Regions from separate parts of the Labrys sp. LIt4 genome, predicted to be linked through region 1. Evidence: predicted binding sites of a transcription regulator. Region 1 holds the regulator's gene; each other region holds the start of a gene.
The links. The regulator PhoB, encoded in region 1, activates phosphate uptake and scavenging genes when phosphate is short. The targets are predictions, from matches to a motif close to TGTCATNNANCTGTCAT.

Region 1 (6,202 bases):
CCTCTTCACCAAGGACATGGCCGATGGCGGCCTGCGCAACGCCATCGTCGGCTCGCTCACCATGGTGCTGCTGGCGCTGCTCCTTGGCGCCCCGATCGGCATCATGGCCGGGACCTTCCTCGCCGAAGCCGGCCGTGGCAGCAAGTTCGCCGACGCAGTGCGCTTCATCAACGACATCCTGCTCTCTGCGCCATCGATCCTGATCGGCCTGTTCGTCTATCAGATGATCGTGGTGACGACCGGCGGCTTTTCCGGCTGGGCCGGCGTGGTCGCCCTCGCCATCATCGTGCTGCCGGTGGTGGTCCGCACCACCGAGGACATGCTGGCCCTGGTGCCGATCAGCCTGCGTGAGGCCGCGTTCGCATTGGGATCGCCCATGTGGAAGGTCATCATGTTCGTGACCTGGCGCTCGGCCCGCACCGGCATCGTCACCGGCATCCTGCTGGCGCTGGCCCGCGCCGCCGGCGAGACGGCACCGCTGCTGCTCACCGCCTTCGGCAATTCCAACTGGTCGCTCGACCTCGGCAAGGCTTTCGCCAGCTTGCCGGCCGCCATCTACCAGCTCGCGCCCTATCCCGATCCCAAGGCCGTCTCGGTGGCCTGGAGCGGCGCCCTCCTCATCACCGCCGGCGTGTTGGCGCTCAACATCCTGACCCGCTTCGTGCTCGCTCCCAAGAAATGAGTGCTCCCATGTCCGCTCCCCCCCAAGCCTCCATCGCGGTTGCCGAACGCCCCCTCGTCGATCCGGCTGCGACCGTGAAGCTCAAGGTCGAAAACCTCGACTTCTACTATGGCGAGAAGCATGCCCTCAAAGGCATCAATCTCGACATGATGGACCGCCACGTCACCGCCATGATCGGCCCCTCCGGCTGCGGCAAGTCCACCCTGCTGCGCGTGCTCAACCGCATGTACGACCTCTATCCGGGGCAGACCGCCAAGGGCCGCGTGCTGCTCGACGGCCAGAACGTCATCGGCAAGGAGATCGATCCGGCGGTGCTGCGCGCACGCATCGGCATGGTGTTCCAGAAACCCACGCCCTTCCCGATGTCGATCTATGACAACATCGCCTTCGGCGTGCGCCTGCATGAGTCGATCTCCAAGGCGGAGATGGACCAGCGCGTCGAATGGTGCCTCACCAAGGCCGCCTTGTGGAACGAAGTGAAGGATCGCCTGCACGCTTCGGCGCTCGGCATGTCCGGCGGCCAGCAGCAGCGCCTGTGCATCGCCCGCACCATCGCGGTGAAACCCGAAGTCGTGCTGCTGGACGAACCGACCTCCGCTCTCGATCCGATCTCGACCGCCAAGATCGAGGAACTGATCGACGAATTGAAGCGGGACTTCACCATCGTCATCGTCACGCACAATATGCAGCAGGCGGCGCGTTGCGCGGATGTCACGGCCTTCTTCTATCTGGGCGACCTCATCGAGGTCGGCCAGACCAACAAGATGTTCACCACCCCGAACGACAGCCGTACGCAGGACTACATCACCGGCCGCTTTGGCTGATCCCCGGCCAGCGTCGAATTCATTTGGAGGCGGCATGTCCGACCATATCGTTACATCCTTCGATCAGGAACTGCGCGAACTGCGCAACATGATCGCCGAAATGGGTGGCTATGCCGAAAAGAGCGTAGCCGACAGCGTCGAGGCCCTGCTCAAGCGCGATACCCAGCGCGCCAAGGCGGTGATCGAACTCGACGCCGCGATCGACAAGCTGCAGCGCCAGGTCGAGGACCGCGCCATCCTGGTGATCGCCAAGCGCCAGCCACTGGCGCTCGACCTGCGCGAGATCGTCTCGGCCCTGCGCGTGGCCAACGACCTCGAGCGTATCGGCGACCTCGGCAAGAACGTCGCCAAGCGCGTGGTGGCGATCCATGGCCATATCCAGCCGACGCAGCTCTTCGGCGGCTTCGATCACATGGCCGATCTGGTACTCGAGCAGCTCAAGCAGGTGCTCGATGCCTTCGCCCAGCGCAATGTCGACGAGGCCCTCTCCGTCTGGCGTTCCGATGGCGAGATCGACGCGATGTACACCTCGCTGTTCCGCGAATTGCTGACCTATATGATGGAAGATCCGCGCAATATCGGCTTTTGCACCCATCTTCTGTTCTGCGCCAAGAACATCGAGCGCATCGGCGACCACGCCACCAACATCGCCGAGACGGTCCATTATCTCGTGACCGGTGAATCGCCGGCCGGCGAGCGGCCCAAGGCGGACAACAGCACCGATCTCGTCGACCTTCCTGTGCCGGCTAAATAACAAGGGATAGGCCATGCCTCCCAAAGTTCTGATCGTCGAGGACGAAGAAGCGCTGACCCTGCTGCTGCGCTACAATCTCGAAGCCGAAGGCTATGAGGTGGACAGCGTCGCACGCGGGGACGATGCCGAAATCCGCCTGCGCGAAAGTGTGCCGGACCTGGTTCTGTTGGACTGGATGCTGCCGGGCCTGTCCGGTATCGAGCTGTGCCGCCGCATCCGCATGCGGCCGGAGACGGAACGCCTGCCCGTGATCATGCTCACGGCGCGCGGCGAGGAAACCGAACGCGTGCGCGGCCTCGCCACCGGCGCGGACGACTATGTCGTCAAGCCCTTCTCCGTGCCCGAGCTGTCGGCCCGCGTGCGCGCCTTGCTGCGCCGGGCCAAGCCCGACCATGTCGCCTCCCTGCTCAAGGCGGGCGACATCTCGCTCGACCGCGAGACCAAGCGCGTCCATCGCGGCAATCGCGAGATCCGCCTCGGCCCGACCGAATTCCGCCTGCTCGAATTCCTGATGCAGGCGCCGGGCCGGGTGTTCGCGCGCGAACAGCTGCTCGACAGCGTCTGGGGACGGGACGTCTATATCGACGAGCGCACGGTCGACGTGCATGTCGGGCGTCTGCGCAAGGCGATGAACCGCACCCGCGAGATCGATCCGATCCGCACCGTGCGCGGCGCCGGCTATTCCTTCGACGAGACCTTCGCCAAGCAGTCCTGAGGGCGGTTTGCGGGGCATTGCCCACTCGCTTCGTTTCGCAAAGCCTGCGCGACGTAGAGAGTAATAGCAGTACGCTTTGAATTCGACTCATCGAACGTCATTGCGAGCGAAGCGAAGCAATCCAGGAGCCCCGAACTCCAGGCCTGCGAGTTGCTGGATTGCTTCGCCTTGCTCGCAATGACGGGCCGGGATTTCGCGATTTGGTGTAAGGGTGAGCCTCAGTGTCCGGCCTGCTCCCCCGCTCCGCGATCACGCCCCCAGATCCGCCTGCCGCCGCTGCAGATAGCGTCGGATGGCGGGGTCGCTCTCCAGGCCGATCGCCCGCGAATAGGCGTCGCGGGCGTCCTGCGGCCGCGCGGCCCGCGCCAGCAGGTCCGCCCGCGCCGCCCAATAGGGCTGGTAGTCGGCGATACGCCGGTCGCGAACGACCTCGTCGAGCGCGGCAAGGCCTGCCTCCGGCCCATCCAGACGTGCCAGGGCCACGGCATGGTTGATCGCGGCGACCGGCGAGGCCGTCAGCAGCACCAGTGCCTCGTAGAGGGTCGCGATCGCCGCCCAGTCGGTGGTTGCACAGATGCGCCGATGCGCATGAGCCGACTGCAGCGCTGCTTCGAGCTGATAACGCCCGATCCGCCCGGATCGGCCGGCCTCAGCCAGCAGGGCTTCCGCCTCCTCGATGAGAACGGCATTCCACAGCGACGTATCCTGCTGCTCAAGCGGGATATAGTCGCCCGACCTGCCGCGGCGGGCCTCCCGGCGCGCCTCGGCATGCAGCATCAGGGAAAGCAGGCCGAGCACCTCCGGCTCGTCCGGCAGGAGCGAGACCAGCAGCCGGCCGAGCCAGATGCCTTCCCCCGACAGATTGCGCTCGCGAGCCTGGGCGCCCTCCGGATCGGCCCAGCCCTCGGCATAGACGGCGTAGACGGCTTCCAGCACCGCATCGAGACGGCCGGGCAACTCATCGGGCTCGGGAATGCTGAAGGGAATGCGGGCCTGCTTGATCTTGAGCTTGGCGCGCACCAGCCGCTGGCTCATGGCCGCCGGCGAGACCAGGAAGGCGCTGGCGATGGCCCCGGCATCGAATCCCAATGTCGCCTGGAGGATCAGCGGCGCGCGCACGGACACATCGAGCGCCGGATGGGCGCAGGCGAACATCAGGCGCAGGCGCTCATCGGGAATGACATGCCGCTCGCCCTGCCCCGAGGCGAGGGTTTCGATATGGTGGATAACCTCGTTCGCCTTCTCGCCGCGCAACTTGGCGCGGCGGGCGGCGTCGATCTGCCTGCGGCGAGCCGTCGTCAGCAGCCAGGCCTCGGGGTTGGCAGGCACTCCGCCCGCCGGCCAATGCTCCAGGGCTGCCGCAAAGGCGTCGGCCAGGGCGTCCTCCGCGCCCGCAATGTCGCCGGAACGCGCCGCCAGAAGAGCGACGAGCCGTCCATAGCTGCGTCGCGCGACGGTTTCGGCAAGCGCGGCGGCGGGCGCTGAGGACACCGGCCGGGCCGTCCGGCTCAGTAGTCTTTCGGATCCCATATCGGCCGGACCTCGATGGTGCCGACGGCAGCACTCGGGCACCGCGCCGCCCAGCCGATCGCCGCATCCAGATCCGCCACATCGATGAGGTAGAAACCGCCCAGCTGTTCCCTGGTATCGGCATAGGGGCCGTTCAGCACCTGGGTCTTGCCATCCGCGATCCGCACCGAGGTGGCCGCCGCCGTCGGGCGCAGGCGATTCCAGCCCAGCAGGATCCCGGCCGATTGCAGGGCCTGGGTATAGGACTGATAGGCTGCCAGCATCGCCTGCTTGCTGGCGGGCTCCACCTTCTGCATGGCCTCTTCGGAACTGTAGATCAGAATAGCGAACTGCATGGTTCTCTCCTATGTCCGCCGGCGCATTATGCGCCGGCTCGACAATGACGCGCCATACCGTTCGCTTTCGACATCGCAGCTAAAATTATGCGCTCGCCTTGGTGAGCTGCTCGATCTCGGCCGATCCGAGATTGAGCTCGGTCGCCTTGACCAGGTCGGAAAGCTGCTCGACGCTGGTGGCGCTGGCGATCGGGGCAACGATACCGGGCCTTGCGATCAGCCAGGCGATGGCAACCTGCGCGGGCGTGGCGTTCTTGGCCGCGGCCACGGCATCCAGGGCAGCGAGGATGCGCAGCCCGCGCTCATTGAGGTAGTTGCTCATGTCGCCGCCGCGCGCATTGCTCTTGGCGAAATCGGCTTCGCTGCGATATTTGCCGGAAAGAAAGCCCTTGGCCAATGAGAAATAGCTGGTCACGCCGATCTCGTTCTTGAGGCAGAACGCCTCGAGCTCGCTCTCATAGCCGGAACGATCATAGAGATTGTATTGCGTCTGCAGATTCTCGAAGCGCGGCCACATCTCCTTGGTGCTGATCGCCAGCGCCTTGAACATGGTGTTGACGCCATGGTTGGAATTGCCGATCACGCGCACCTTGCCGGCCTTGACCAGTTCGGCATAGGTGCCGAGCGTTTCCTCGAGCTCGACCTCCGGATCCTCCCAATGGGAGAGATAGAGATCGATATAGTCGGTCTGCAGCCGGCGCAGCGAATCCTCCACCGCCTGGACGATATAGGCACGCGACAGGCCCTTCTTGCCGGGCCCCATTTCCGAGCCGACCTTGGTCGTGAGCACGATGTCGGCGCGATTGCCGCGAGCCTTCATCCATTTGCCGATGATGGTTTCGGACTCGCCCCCCTGATTGCCGGGAACCCAGGCCGAATAGACATCGGCGGTGTCGATCAGGTTGAAGCCAGCCCCGACGAAAGCATCGAGGACGGCGAAGGAGGCTTTCTCATCCGCGCTCCAGCCGAAGACATTGCCACCCAGGCCAAGCGGAGCAACCGACAGATCTGACCGTCCAATCGCACGTTTTTCCATGAATGCTCTCCATATCCATGACAATAAATGAACCCGCCCGGCACGTAAGCCTGCCGGTTCGGGCCCAAAGCCGCAGGGAGCTCAAATCGAATAGGTCAGCTCTTGTTCCCTGCCGCCTGCCTGACGCATCTCCTCCACCGACATGTTATCGAGCAGGTTGGAAGAGAGGTCCCGCACGCGCCGCATCAAAAGGCGTACGGTGCAACCTGGAACATCCGGGCAGTCGAGGCAAGGCTGATAAGCGGTATGGCTGGCACAAGCGATCGGCGCCAGCGGCCCGTCTAGGACGCGGATGGCATTGCCGACGCTGATCTGGCTGGCTTCGC
Region 2 (6,202 bases), on a different contig from region 1:
CGGGAGCCTCTTCGAAGATGCGGCGGAGCAGATGCATGGGAGGCATCAGCCCGCGCCGCAAGCCGGACAGATCCGGCACGATCGCGCCGCTGGCGCTCGCCGTGCCGGCCGGCGCCGGGCCCTTATTGATGGAGGCCGCAAAGCGGCCGGGCGCCAAGGCCGTCAGCACGCCCACGGCCCCCGGCCAGGTCACGTTGAGGAATTCCCCGGCGGGGCCGCGTTGCCGGACGATTTCGACGAAACGGCCAAGGCCGTCGAAATCCCAATCGAGCGTCCGCAGCAGGCGGGCACCGCGTCCGTCCGGCGCCGCCGCCGCCAGCGTGGTGCAGCCCCATTCATAGGCGGCGTTGATCAGGAAGGCGCCCGGCATCGGCAGGAGCGCTGCGATGGCTTCGATCTCGCCGACATAGGGGGAGGGACTGGCAAGCAGCCAGGCATGAGCGGCGGCGTCGAGTGCGGTCACCCTGCCATGCGCTTCTGCCGGCATTGAAATCAAACAAGACCGCAGCAGCGCCCGCACCGTATCTCTGCGAGCCTGGGCGTGTGCGACCGGGCCGCTGTCGCGCGCATCGAAGATGGGAATGGGCGGCAACAGGGCTGCAGGGCCTTTCTGCAAGCCGGCGCGAGGAAAGGGGATGATGCTCATTGCCGAGCTCCCGCCTGAAGAAGTTCCGCGAAATTATCGAAGCTTTGCGATGTATTGTCACCCGCCAAGATGATGGCCGTGGCTTTACGTAGCGCTCATCCCTCACCGGGCCCTGTGCCTTCTCCGATCGACATGTTCTCGTTCCGAAGAGCTTCCGGATGGTTTTTCACTTGGTAAAGCGTGTTTGCCGCTGGAGGTTGACGTAAAAACCGAGTGTTACAGGAACGCAACAACCTTGCTGAATTGAGACACGCATGTGACGCAAACACGATGAAACGGCGGCGCTGCCCGTTACGGAGCATTGAATATTCTGGTACGAAGAATCATGAGTTCGAATGAGCCATCCACAAGAAGCACTTACTTGCTTGTGGTCTGACAAAAGCAATAGACAGCTGAGGTTACTCAGCCGGACCTGCCGTAGCGGCGGGTGATGATATGGGGGAACGAATGCCAAGAAAGACCCAACTCGCATTCCTGCTCATGGCCGGCGTTTCGCTGACGGCGAGCCAGGCCTACGCCGGCTCCTTCGCATTGCGCGAGCAGAGCACGATTGGCCTCGGCCAGGGTTTTGCTGGCGTGGCGGCCGGCTCGGGCGGTCTCAGCTCCATGTATTGGAACCCGGCGACGATGACCGCCATTCCCGGCTGGCAGTCGCAGTGGTCGGTGAGCGGCATCTTCCCTCAGGCTGAAATCACGCCGACTTTCGTCGGTTTGCCGGCTCCTTTGTGGCGGGGTACCAGCACGGGCGACATCGCTCAGGACGGCATCCTGGCGGCGGGCTATACCTCCTACCAGGTCAATGACCGGCTCTGGATCGGCCTTGCCACCAACACGCCCTTCGGCCTGGTCACCAAGAACCCCTTCAATTCGCCGGGACAGGTCTACGCCCGTACCTCAAAGGTGATTTCCTTCGACGTCAATCCGACCATCGCCTACAAGGTGACGGATTGGCTGTCGGTCGGTCTCGGCTTTCAGGCCATGTATTTCAAGACGCGTCTGACGCAAGCCGTAGGCGTCCTGCCCAATGCTCGGACGGCGACCCTCGAGGGCGATAGCTGGGGCTATGGTTTCACGGCCGGTGTGACGATTACGCCGATCGAAGGAACCGAGATCGGCATCGGCTATCGTTCTGCCGTAAAGCAGGACCTCGATGGTACCCTCCGGACGCCCCTTGCGCGCTTAGGCGTGAAGGCCGACCTGACTTTGCCGGATATGCTGACCGTCGGCATACGGCAGACAGTGACTCCCGACCTTACGCTTTCGGCCGGTTTCGAATGGACCAAATGGAGCGAATTTGGTGTAATTCCCGTCGTCGCGAAGGCAACCGGGACTCAGGTGACGACATTGCCGTTCAAATATGATGACGGCTACTACGTCTCTGTGGGCGGCGAGTATGCCTGGAGTCCCGAACTGACCCTACGCGCTGGCCTCGGCTATGAATGGTCACCGATTTCCGACTTCAATCGAGATCTGCGCTTGCCCGACAGCGACCGTATCCATGCCTCGATCGGCTTGGGTTACAAAGTCAACAACAAGCTTTCGGTGGATTTTGCTTATTCGCACCTGTTTGCTTTGAACGGCGACGTCAAGCTCAATGCCCGCAACCCCCACTATGTGGGACTGCCCTATTTCGGCAAAGTCGATGCTTCGGTCGATATTGTTTCGGCCAGCTTGACCTATCGCTGGGATGATCCGGGCGAACCTAACCAGCCGGGCATCTTCAAGTAAGGCGCCTTGCATTCAACAAAAAGCCTTCGCGCGGGTTTCGGCCGGCGCGAAGGCTTTTTCATGTTGTACATCCCCATCGTTCGACATCCGGCGCCCTTCCTCCCGTCGAGCGGGGAAGGGCGCTGGTCATGCCGCCGGGTGGGGTGGAACGCTCAGGCGCTCCAGGCCACCGTGGTCTGGCGCTGGTCGCCGAGCTTTTCGATGCCGAGCGTCATCACATTGCCGGGCTTGAGATAGCGCGGCGGCTTCATGCCCATGCCGACGCCGGGAGGCGTGCCGGTGGTGATGACGTCGCCGGGTTCCAGGATCAGGAACTGCGAGATATAGTGCACGATGTGGGCGACACCGAAGATCATCGTCTTGGTCGAGCCGGTCTGCACACGCTCGCCGTCCACATCGAGCCACATGGAAAGGTTCTGGACGTCGCCGACTTCGTCCGGCGTGACCAGCCAGGGGCCGAGCGGGCCGAAGGTCGGGCAGCCCTTGCCCTTCATCCATTGGCCGGAGCGCTCGATCTGGTAGGCGCGCTCTGAAACGTCGTTGCAGACGGCATAGCCGGCGACATAGGAAAGGGCATCCTTCTCCTCGACATAGGAGGCGCGGCTGCCGATGATGATGGCCAGCTCCACTTCCCAGTCCGTCTTTTCCGAACCGCGCGGAATAACGACGTCGTCATAGGGGCCGACCACGCAGGACGGCGCCTTGTTGAACAGCACCGGCTCCTTGGGCACCGGCAGATTGCTCTCGGCAGCGTGGTCGGCATAGTTCAGGCCCACCGCGATGAAATTGCCGGGCTGGGCGACGCAGGAGCCCAGGCGCGGATTGCCGGTTACTTCCGGCAGCGAGGCTGGCGCAAGGGCGGCGATCCGGGCCAAAGACTGCGGCGAGAGGGCATCGCCCTTCCAGTCGGCGACATGTGCCGACAAGTCCCTGATCTTGCCATCCGCATCGATCAGGCCGGGCTTTTCCGAGCCCGGCTTGCCATACCGTACCAGCTTCATATGTGGAGTCCTTTGGTCGAGAGCTGCGGCCCTTGAGGGCCGTCCTTGAAATCATCGATCATGAAGGCCGGTCTGCATCGGGCGAGCGCCCGCGACCGGCCGGGGCGGATCATGCCCGATGGAGGGGACCTATCGCAAGTATTGTCTGAGAAATGCGCGCGATTGTTTCCCGGGTGCGCGGACATCCTGCCCGCTCCCGGAGGGGGCGACCTTTGAGGAGGAAGGGCGGGCAGGATGCCCGCGTACCCGACAACGGAAAGCCCGCGCAGCTCGTGCTGCGCGGGCTCCATCAACGCTTCGCGAAGGATGTGCGGCTATCAGGCGGAGTGGCTGTCGCCGCCATTGCGAGCGGCGTTGCGCTCGGCCATGAAGCGGTCGAACTCTTCCTTGTCGCGCGCACGGCGCAGATTGGCGACGAATTCGGCGAAGGCACGGCCTTCTTCCTCCAGGCGCCGGCGTTCCTCTTCCAGGCGGCGCAGCGTCTCGCGGCGATAGTCGTCGAAAGCGGCATTGCCGGTGGCCGACCAGCCATGGCCGGCATGGCTGTGCTGATCACGGGTGAAGCCGGCAAACTCCGCCTTGGCCCGCTCGAAGCCTTCACGCACCTTTTCCCTGGGGAAGCGATCGCCCCAGATGAAATAGGCCAGCGCCGCCAGGCCAAGCGGCCACCAGATCAGAAAGCCGGCGATCACCGCCACGACATGAAGCGGATGCCAACGGCCGCGCGTAGAACAAGAGGTCATTATCCTCTCCCATGTTACAACCCAGCCCTCGACCAATTGGGGGCGGCGACGGGCGGCTTCAAGGGTACAAGCCGAAGTTGTGTCCGATTTAATCTTCAAGGCTCGCCGGGGCTGTCTTGTCCGCCCCTGTCGCAGAGCTGTGGCTGCATTGTCATAAAACCATGAACTGAATCGTGTTTGTGACAACCATGACGGGTCGTCGATCCCGCCGATGCCTGGAGCAGGGCGTGCCACGGCAGGCACCCGCCTTGATCCGGCATTCAGGCCCGAAGCTCGATCCGACGACAGGTCCGGGGCCGGTTGAGGATGGTGCCATGAACAGCGAAAGCGAAGGCACGCGCTATCGAGCGCTCTTTATCTCGGATGTGCATCTGGGGACGCGGGGGTGTCAGGCCGGCATGCTGCTGGACTTCCTGCGGGCCTATGACGCCGAGACGATCTACCTTGTCGGCGACATCGTCGATGCCTGGCAGTTGAAAAGCGGCTGGTACTGGCCGCAGGCCCACAATGACGTGGTGCAGAAGCTGCTGCGCAAGGCCCGCAAGGGCGCGCGCATGGTCTATATTCCCGGCAATCACGACGAGTTCCTGCGCGATTTCCCCGGGCATCATTTTGGTGGCATCGAAGTGATCGAGCAGACCGTGCATGTCGCCGCCGACGGCAAGCGTTATCTGGTGATGCATGGCGATGCCTTCGACGTGGTGGTGCGCCACGCCAAGTGGCTGGCCTTGCTCGGCGACTGGGCCTATGTCACGGCCCTGGGTGTCAATACCTGGCTGAACGCCATTCGCCGGCGCCTCGGCCTCAGCTATTGGTCGCTGTCCGCCTGGGCCAAGCTCAAGGTGAAGAACGCGGTCAGCTTCATCGGCCATTTCGAGGAGACATTGGCCAAGGAAGCCAAGCGGCTGAATTGCGACGGTGTGATCTGCGGCCACATCCATCACGCGACCCTGCGCGATCTCGACGGGGTCACCTACATCAATTCCGGCGACTGGGTCGAAAGCTGCACGGCGATCGTCGAACATTTCGATGGTCGTTTCGAGTTGGTACGCTGGAGTGAACTCGTCCGTCAGGCCAACAAGCCGCCGGCACTCCAGGGCGAGACGCTGATCCCTCAGCGTGCTGCCTGAGCCGGTCGCGTGAAAATCCTGATCGCCACCGATGCCTGGCGCCCGCAGGTGAACGGCGTCGTCCGGTCCCTGGAACAGACGGCGGCGGCTGCGTCGCGGCAGGGTGTCGAAATCGGGTTCCTGGCGCCGGATCGCTTCTGGTCGGTGCCGATGCCCTCTTATCCGGAAATCCGCCTCGCCATGCCGCCGCTCGGAGCGATTGAGCGTCATATCGAGGCCGAGAAGCCGGATTACGTCCATATCGCCACTGAAGGGCCGATCGGACTGCTCACCCGTCGGGCCTGCCTGAAGAAGGGACGCCCTTTCACCACCAGCTATCACACCCGCTTTCCCGAATATCTCGCCGCGCGCGTCCCCGTGCCCCTCGACTGGAGCTATCGCTGGATCCGGCGTTTCCACAATGCCGGGGCGGGTACGATGGTCTCTACCCCGGCCCTCGAACGCGAATTGGCGGGACGGGGTTTCAAGCGGCTGATGCGCTGGTCTCGCGGGGTCGATGCCGAGTTGTACCAGCCAAGGCCGGTGCGCATCTTCGACCTGCCGGGACCGATCTTCCTCTATGTCGGCCGGGTTGCCGTCGAGAAGAACATCGAGGCTTTCCTCGATCTCGACCTGCCCGGCTCGAAAGTGGTGGTCGGCGGCGGGCCGGCCCTGGAGATGCTGCGCTCGCGCTATCCGGCCGTGCATTTTGCCGGCGTGCTGGAGGGAGAGAACCTGGCGAAGGCCTATGCCTCGGCGGATGTCTTCGTATTTCCGAGCCTGACCGATACGTTCGGCATCGTCCTGCTCGAAGCGATGGCCAGCGGCCTGCCGGTGGCAGCCTTTCCGGTGACAGGGCCGATCGACGTGATCAGCACGGGCAAGACCGGCATCCTCGACAATGACCTTGCCGTTGCGGCGCGGGCCTGTCTCGACCTCAAACCCGGGGACGCCCGGGCGGAAGCATTGAAATAT
Region 3 (6,202 bases), 540 kb from region 1:
AACCGGATCTATCGCCACCAGCGCTACATCTACGATCTCACGCGCAAATATTACCTGCTCGGCCGGGACCAGCTGATCGCCTCGCTCAAGCCGGCCGCCGGCGATGCCATTCTCGAAATCGGCTGCGGCACCGGCCGCAACCTCATCGCCGTGGCCAGGCGCTATCCCGCCACGCCGCTCTCCGGCTTCGACATTTCGACCGCTATGCTCGAAACGGCGCGGCATGCGCTGGACCGCAATGGGCTGCCCCGCGTCACCGTGGCCCAGGCCGATGCCACCCGCTTTTCGCCCGAGCAATTCGGGCGCAAGGGCTTCGAGCGCATCTATATCTCCTATACGCTCTCGATGATCCCCGACTGGCAGGCGGTGCTGGAGCGGGCCGCTGCAGCCGTGGAACCGGGCGGCCGGCTTCTGATCGTGGATTTCGGCCAGCAGGAGGGCCTGCCGCGCTGGTTCAAGCGAGCGCTCTTTGCCTGGCTGGCGCGCTTCCACGTCCATCCGATCGCCGCATTGCCCGCAGCTCTGGCGAATCTCGCAAGCCGCGGGGACCTGCAGCTCCGGACCAGGGACCTCTACCGCGGCTACGCGTTCTATGCGGAGCTGGAGCGCAAACCGGGCGGGCCGATCTCCCGATCGCACCAGGTCTCCTGATCGCATCATATCTTGGAGCTGGTGCTGGGAGGGCGGGAGAAACCCTTCTGCTCCTTTCGGAGCCCCAGCTGATCGCCTCGCCAAGTCTTGCCTCCCGGCCTGGCTAAGGCACGTCTACTTAGCCCGGCCGACAGGGTTCGAGCAACTATGCGGCCGGGCTGACGGCTTCAGCACCTTCGATGCCGATCTGATGACCGGCTCAGCGACGCGTCTCACCCGCGCCTTTCCCAAAAAACGGTGCCTTCGAAGCGGAAGGCCTGCTCGCCATGCTGGTTGAGCGCCGAGCTCAGCATGGAGACGATGCCCCATTCGGGCCGGGAGGCACTCTCCTTCTTGCCGGTGACTTCCACGCTGTAGCGCAGCGTATCGCCGGCGCGCACTGGCCTGGCCCAGACCATGTTGCGAAAGCCGGGTGACGGGCCGAGCTTGACCACCGGCTTGCCGAGCTGGCGCGCCCTGGCGATTTCGACCTCCTGATGTGCCACCAGGAGCTTCATCCAGACAGCGGCAACCTGCCAGCCCGACGCCACCAGGCCGCCGAAATGGCTGGCCGCGGCCGCGGCCTCGTCGACATGAAAGGGCTGGGGATCGTAGAGGGCCGCAAAGCGCTTGATGTTCTCGGCCGAAAAGGTGAAGGCGCCGATCTCGTCGGTATCGCCGACGGCAAGATCCTCGAAATATTTCATGCCGCCTGCCTCCGGCCGAACATGATGGAGCCGGTCTGGGTAGTCACCACCGTCTTGTCGTCTGCGATCAATTCGAACAGGAACTTCACCAGGCCCATTTCCGGGCGGCTCTTGGAGACACGGGCTTCCAGGGTCGTGCGGCGAACGCTCAGCGTGACATCCGGCCGAAGCGGCGCCAGCCACCTGACCTCGTCAATGCCCGGCGCGCCCATCGAGGTGGAGTTGAACATGAAGCCATCGCAGTTGAGCCGCATCAAAATGCAGCAGGCATGCCAGCCGGAAGCGGCCAGCCCGCCCAGCATGGTGCTTTTTGCCGCCTCCTCGTCGAGATGAAACGGCTGGGGGTCATATTCCCTGGCGAAGGCGAGGATGGCCTCGCGCGTCAGCTTGTACGACCCGTAGGTCGCGATCTCGCCGACGGGGAAATCTTCAAAATGGAGCAATGTATCAGCCATGCCCTCAGGATGGACCGATTAGGCCCTCAACGGCAAGAGCCTCATACTTGTCGAGGAAGGCCTCGATCCGCAGATTGCGGAAGTCCGGAAGGGCCATGCGCAGTGCCTCGTGCGACCAGTCCCACCAGGCCAGGGCCTGCAGGCGGTCGGCAATCGCGCCCTCGAAACGGCGGCGGATCGGCCGCGCCGGATTGCCGGCGACGACGGCATAGGCCTCGACGTCGCGGGTGACTACAGCGCCCGCCCCTACCACGGCGCCGTTGCCGATGCGGCGCCCCGCCAGCACGATCGCCCCGTGGCCGATCCAGACATCATGGCCGATATCGACGCCGTGCTGCCGTCGCCAGGCAAAAAAATCCGCTTCGTCCTCCTCGCCTTCGAAATAGGCCGAGGCGCGATAGCTGAAATGGCTCTGGCTTGCTCGGGCCATCGGGTGATTGCCCGGATTGATGCGCGTATGGGCCGCGATGGAGACGAAACGGCCGATATGGCTGTAGGCGATGTCCGCATCGTTGACGACATAGGAATAGTCGCCGAGCTCGACTTCGGTCAGGCTGGTCCGCGGACCCACCTCGGTGTAGCGCCCGAGCCGGCTCGCTGAAATCGAAGCGGTCGGGTCGACGAAAGGCGTGGGGCTGAGTTTTGGCAAGGCAATTCACCGGTGCTGGAAAGCCCCCTGCTTCCCATTCTCCTGCGACAGCGCCATGACAAGAAACGATCTGCGCCCCCGGCCTGTCGCAATTGCCCGCGACATCCGCGGGGGATCGTCACCGAAACATCATTGAACTGCCATCCCTCTGTAATGGCCCGGCGTTACCGACTCCGGAAACCTGCACGAGAAGGGATCTGTTCATGCTGGCGATCAAAGGAGTTTCCAGGCGCTTCGGCGGCAAGACGGCTGTCGCCGATGTGAATCTGGAAATTGCGCCCGGCGCCTTCATCGGTGTGATCGGGCGTTCGGGGGCCGGCAAGTCGACATTGCTGCGCATGTTGAACCGCCTCGTCGACCCGAGCGAAGGCACGATCTCCTTCGACGGCGTCGATGTCACGGCCCTGCGCGGGCAGGCCTTGCGGGACTGGCGCGCGCGTTGCGCCATGATCTTCCAGCAGTTCAACCTGATCGGGCGCCTCGACGTGCTCACCAACGTGCTGATGGGCCGCCTCAACAAGGTCTCGACGGCCAGCGCCGTGCTGCAGCTCTGGGGCCTCGAAGACAAGGCCATGGCGCTCGCCGCACTGGAACAGTTCGACATCGCCAATCTCGCCGGCCAGCGTGCCGACAGCCTGTCCGGCGGCCAGCAGCAGCGCGTGGCGATCGCCCGTGCCCTGGTGCAGGAACCCTCGATCATCCTGGCGGACGAGCCGATCGCCTCGCTCGACCCGCGCAATACCAAGGTCGTGATGGATGCGCTCTTACGCATCAACAAGCATTTCGGCATCACCGTCATCTGCAACCTCCATTCGCTCGATCTCGCCCGCGGCTATTGCGACCGCCTGATCGGCATGTCCGCCGGCCGGGTGGTGTTCGACGGGGCCCCCGCGGCGCTGACGGCCGATGCCGCGCGTGATCTTTACGGCCTCGAGGCCGGCGAGGTGATGGACGCCGATGCCGACGTGAAATGGGCAGGTCAGGCTCGCCCTGCCAGCGCCGCCGCCTGACAGGCCGGCTTCGCTCTCTTTCAGAGCCGCAAGAACAAATCGTTTCCGACAGGAGAGACCTATGCTTTCGCGCCGCACGCTGCTCGGCCTTGCCGCAGCAGCCATGAGCTTTGCCGCCAGCGCCGCCCATGCCGAGGACTGGAAGGCCCAGTATCCGGAACTGACGCTCGCCGTCATCCCGGCCGAAAACGCCTCCACCACCAATGATCGCTACCAGCCGCTGGCCGACTACATCGCCAAGCAGGTCGGCGTGCCGGTCAAACTCAACATCGCCAACGACTATGCGGCGGTGATCGAGGCCCAGCGCGCCGGCTTTGCCCAGATCGCCTGGTATGGCCCGGCTTCCTATGCCCGCGCCATCATCACCGGCGTCGCCACCGAGCCGGTCGCCGTTCCCCGCCACAACAACGGCCTCACCGGCTACTACTCCGTGATCTATGTGAAAGCCGACAGCCCCTACAAGACCATCGAGGATCTCAAGGGCAAGAAGCTGGCCCTGGTCGATCCCAACTCGACCTCCGGCAACAACGCGCCGCGCTTCGGCCTGCACAGCCAGGGCATCGACGTCGACAAGTTCTTCTCCTCCGTCGTCTTCGCCGGCAGCCATGACAATGCCGTGCTCGCCCTCGCCCAGGGTACCGCCGACGCCGCGGCCAACAGCTGGAACTCGGAAGACGATTCCAATCTCACCCGCATGCTCAGCCGCGGCATCCTCAAGAAGGATGACGGCACCCCGATGACCAAGGCCGACTTCCGCATCATCTACAAGACCCCCTTCCTGCCCGAGGGGCCCTATACGGTGCTTGCCTCCCTGCCCGACGAGCTGAAGAAGAAGATCGCCACCGCGCTGATCGACTACGCCAAGAACGACAAGGCCAATTTCGACAAGCTTTCTGACGGCAAGGATCTCGAACTCACCGCGATCAGCGCCAAGGAATACCAGCCGATCGTCGACATGGTGAAATTCAACGACACGCTCCGCAAGACCCAGTAAGGCCAGTCACGACCACAAGAGAGGGCGCGCACTGCAAGGTGCGCGCCCTTTGCACAGGCGGGTTTCACCGAGGGCCGCTGGCTCGTCCAGGCAGGAGGATATAACATTGCCGGCTATCAATAGCCTGCCGGAGGCGCAGGCCAGGGCCTTGCTGCAGGCCTATCAGGCAACTGTTGCCGTCAGGAAGCGACGGATCTGGCTCGCCGTGGCGGCCGGCATCGCCCTCTACGCGCTGTCGGCGCATGTGGCGTCGATCCGTCCGGGCTTCCTCTGGACGCATATCGGCAACTTCACCTCCTTCTTCAGCCGTATCGCCCCGCCCCTCAGTCTCGGCAACTTCGCCGGCGACGTCAGGGAGTGGTATTGGGGCTTCGGCAAGTGGCTGGTGCTGCTCGGTGATACGCTGCTCGTCGCCTATCTCGGCACGCTGCTCGGCGTGCTCGGCGCCTTGGTCCTGTGCTTCATGGCCGCCGCGAACCTGACGCTTAGCCGGCTTCTGCGCGCCGTGGTCCGCCGCTGGCTCGAGTTCTGCCGCACGGTACCCACCATCGTCTTTGCCATGATCTTCCTGATCGCCTTCAAGTCCGGACCGATGGCCGGCGCGCTGGCGCTCGCCATCCATACCATGGGCGCGCTCGGCAAGCTGTTTGCCGAAGTCGTCGAAAATGTCGACATGAAGCCGGTCGAGGGTACTGTCGCCACCGGAGGCTCCTGGCTGGAGAGCATACGCTTTGCCGTGATGCCGCAAACCCTGCCGAACTTTGCCTCCTATTCCCTGCTCCGCTTCGAGATCAATGTCCGGGAGGCCGGCGTGATGGGTTTCATCGGCGTGGGCGGCATCGGCCAGGAACTCCTGGTGGCCATCCGCACCTTCGCCTATGCCGACGTCAGTGCCATCTTGCTGATGATCATCGTCACCGTCTTCATCATCGACCTCGCCACCGAAAAGCTGCGCCACCGCCTGATCGGTCAGGAGGCGACACCATGAACAACCGCGTCAACGGCCCGGCGCCGCATTCGGCAAGCCCGCTGCCCCCTCTCGGTTCCGAAAGGCTCGCCTCCGTGGCGGCCCGCCATCGCGCCCATTTCGAAACTTCCTGGCGGACGCGTTTCCTGGCGGGCGGCGTGATCGCCATCCTGCTCGCCCTTGCCGTCGTCGCCATGATCCGGCTCGAGGTCACACCGGATCGGTTCCTCAGCGGTCTTTCCCGTCTCGGCACCTTCGTGGTGCAGATGTTCCCGCCCAACGACGAGGGCAAGTTCTGGTTCTTCGTCAAGGCTCTCGCCGAAACGCTTGCCATCGCCTTTGCCGGCACGCTCACCGCGGCCGTGCTGGCCGCACCCGTGGCCTTTCTGGCAGCCCGCAATGTCATTCCCAATGTGTTCGTCCGGTTCGCGGTGCGCCGCGGCCTCGACGTGATCCGCTCCGTCGATGCGCTGATCTGGGCGCTCGTCTGGGTGGGTGTCGTCGGTCTCGGTCCCTTTGCCGGCGTGCTCGCCATCATCTGCGTGGACTTCGGCGCCTTGGGCAAGCTGTTCTCCGAGGCGATCGAGACCACCGACAACAGGGCGAGCGAGGGCGTGCTCTCCACGGGCGGCAACCGCATCCACCGCATCCGCTTCGCCCTGATCCCGCAGGTCCTCCCAGTGATGGCCAGCCAGGTGCTTTATTTCTTCGAATCCAATGTGCGCTCGGCGACCATCATCGGCATCGTCGGGGCCGGCGGCGTCGGGCAGTATCTCGCCGAATTGCTGCG

Region 2: J8I29_RS26295 (UDP-2,3-diacylglucosamine diphosphatase) is a predicted target of PhoB. The motif match lies at 4,268-4,284, and genes of this name have one in related genera.
Region 3: phnC (phosphonate ABC transporter ATP-binding protein) is a predicted target of PhoB. The motif match lies at 2,486-2,502, and genes of this name have one in related genera.

The regions. Positions count from the first base shown of each region.
Region 1 covers NZ_JAGIPY010000001.1:24,749-30,950, reverse strand. Annotated here, with positions in the region: gene pstA (phosphate ABC transporter permease PstA) at 1-682, shown strand, start outside; gene pstB (phosphate ABC transporter ATP-binding protein PstB) at 691-1,506, shown strand; gene phoU (phosphate signaling complex protein PhoU) at 1,541-2,260, shown strand; gene phoB (phosphate regulon transcriptional regulator PhoB) at 2,274-2,975, shown strand; gene J8I29_RS00110 (DUF6596 domain-containing protein) at 3,225-4,466, opposite strand; gene J8I29_RS00105 (YciI family protein) at 4,484-4,840, opposite strand; gene J8I29_RS00100 (aldo/keto reductase) at 4,926-5,876, opposite strand; gene J8I29_RS00095 (Rrf2 family transcriptional regulator) at 5,958-6,202, opposite strand, start outside.
Region 2 covers NZ_JAGIPY010000021.1:23,958-30,159, reverse strand. Annotated here, with positions in the region: gene J8I29_RS26315 (hypothetical protein) at 1-463, opposite strand, end outside; gene J8I29_RS26310 (outer membrane protein transport protein) at 1,082-2,374, shown strand; gene J8I29_RS26305 (fumarylacetoacetate hydrolase family protein) at 2,527-3,375, opposite strand; gene J8I29_RS26300 (DUF2852 domain-containing protein) at 3,693-4,118, opposite strand; gene J8I29_RS26295 (UDP-2,3-diacylglucosamine diphosphatase) at 4,433-5,248, shown strand; gene J8I29_RS26290 (glycosyltransferase family 1 protein) at 5,258-6,202, shown strand, end outside.
Region 3 covers NZ_JAGIPY010000001.1:561,807-568,008, reverse strand. Annotated here, with positions in the region: gene J8I29_RS02665 (class I SAM-dependent methyltransferase) at 1-651, shown strand, start outside; gene J8I29_RS02660 (MaoC family dehydratase) at 864-1,337, opposite strand; gene J8I29_RS02655 (MaoC family dehydratase) at 1,334-1,792, opposite strand; gene J8I29_RS02650 (chloramphenicol acetyltransferase) at 1,797-2,447, opposite strand; gene phnC (phosphonate ABC transporter ATP-binding protein) at 2,645-3,451, shown strand; gene phnD (phosphonate ABC transporter substrate-binding protein) at 3,513-4,445, shown strand; gene phnE (phosphonate ABC transporter, permease protein PhnE) at 4,552-5,433, shown strand; gene phnE (phosphonate ABC transporter, permease protein PhnE) at 5,430-6,202, shown strand, end outside.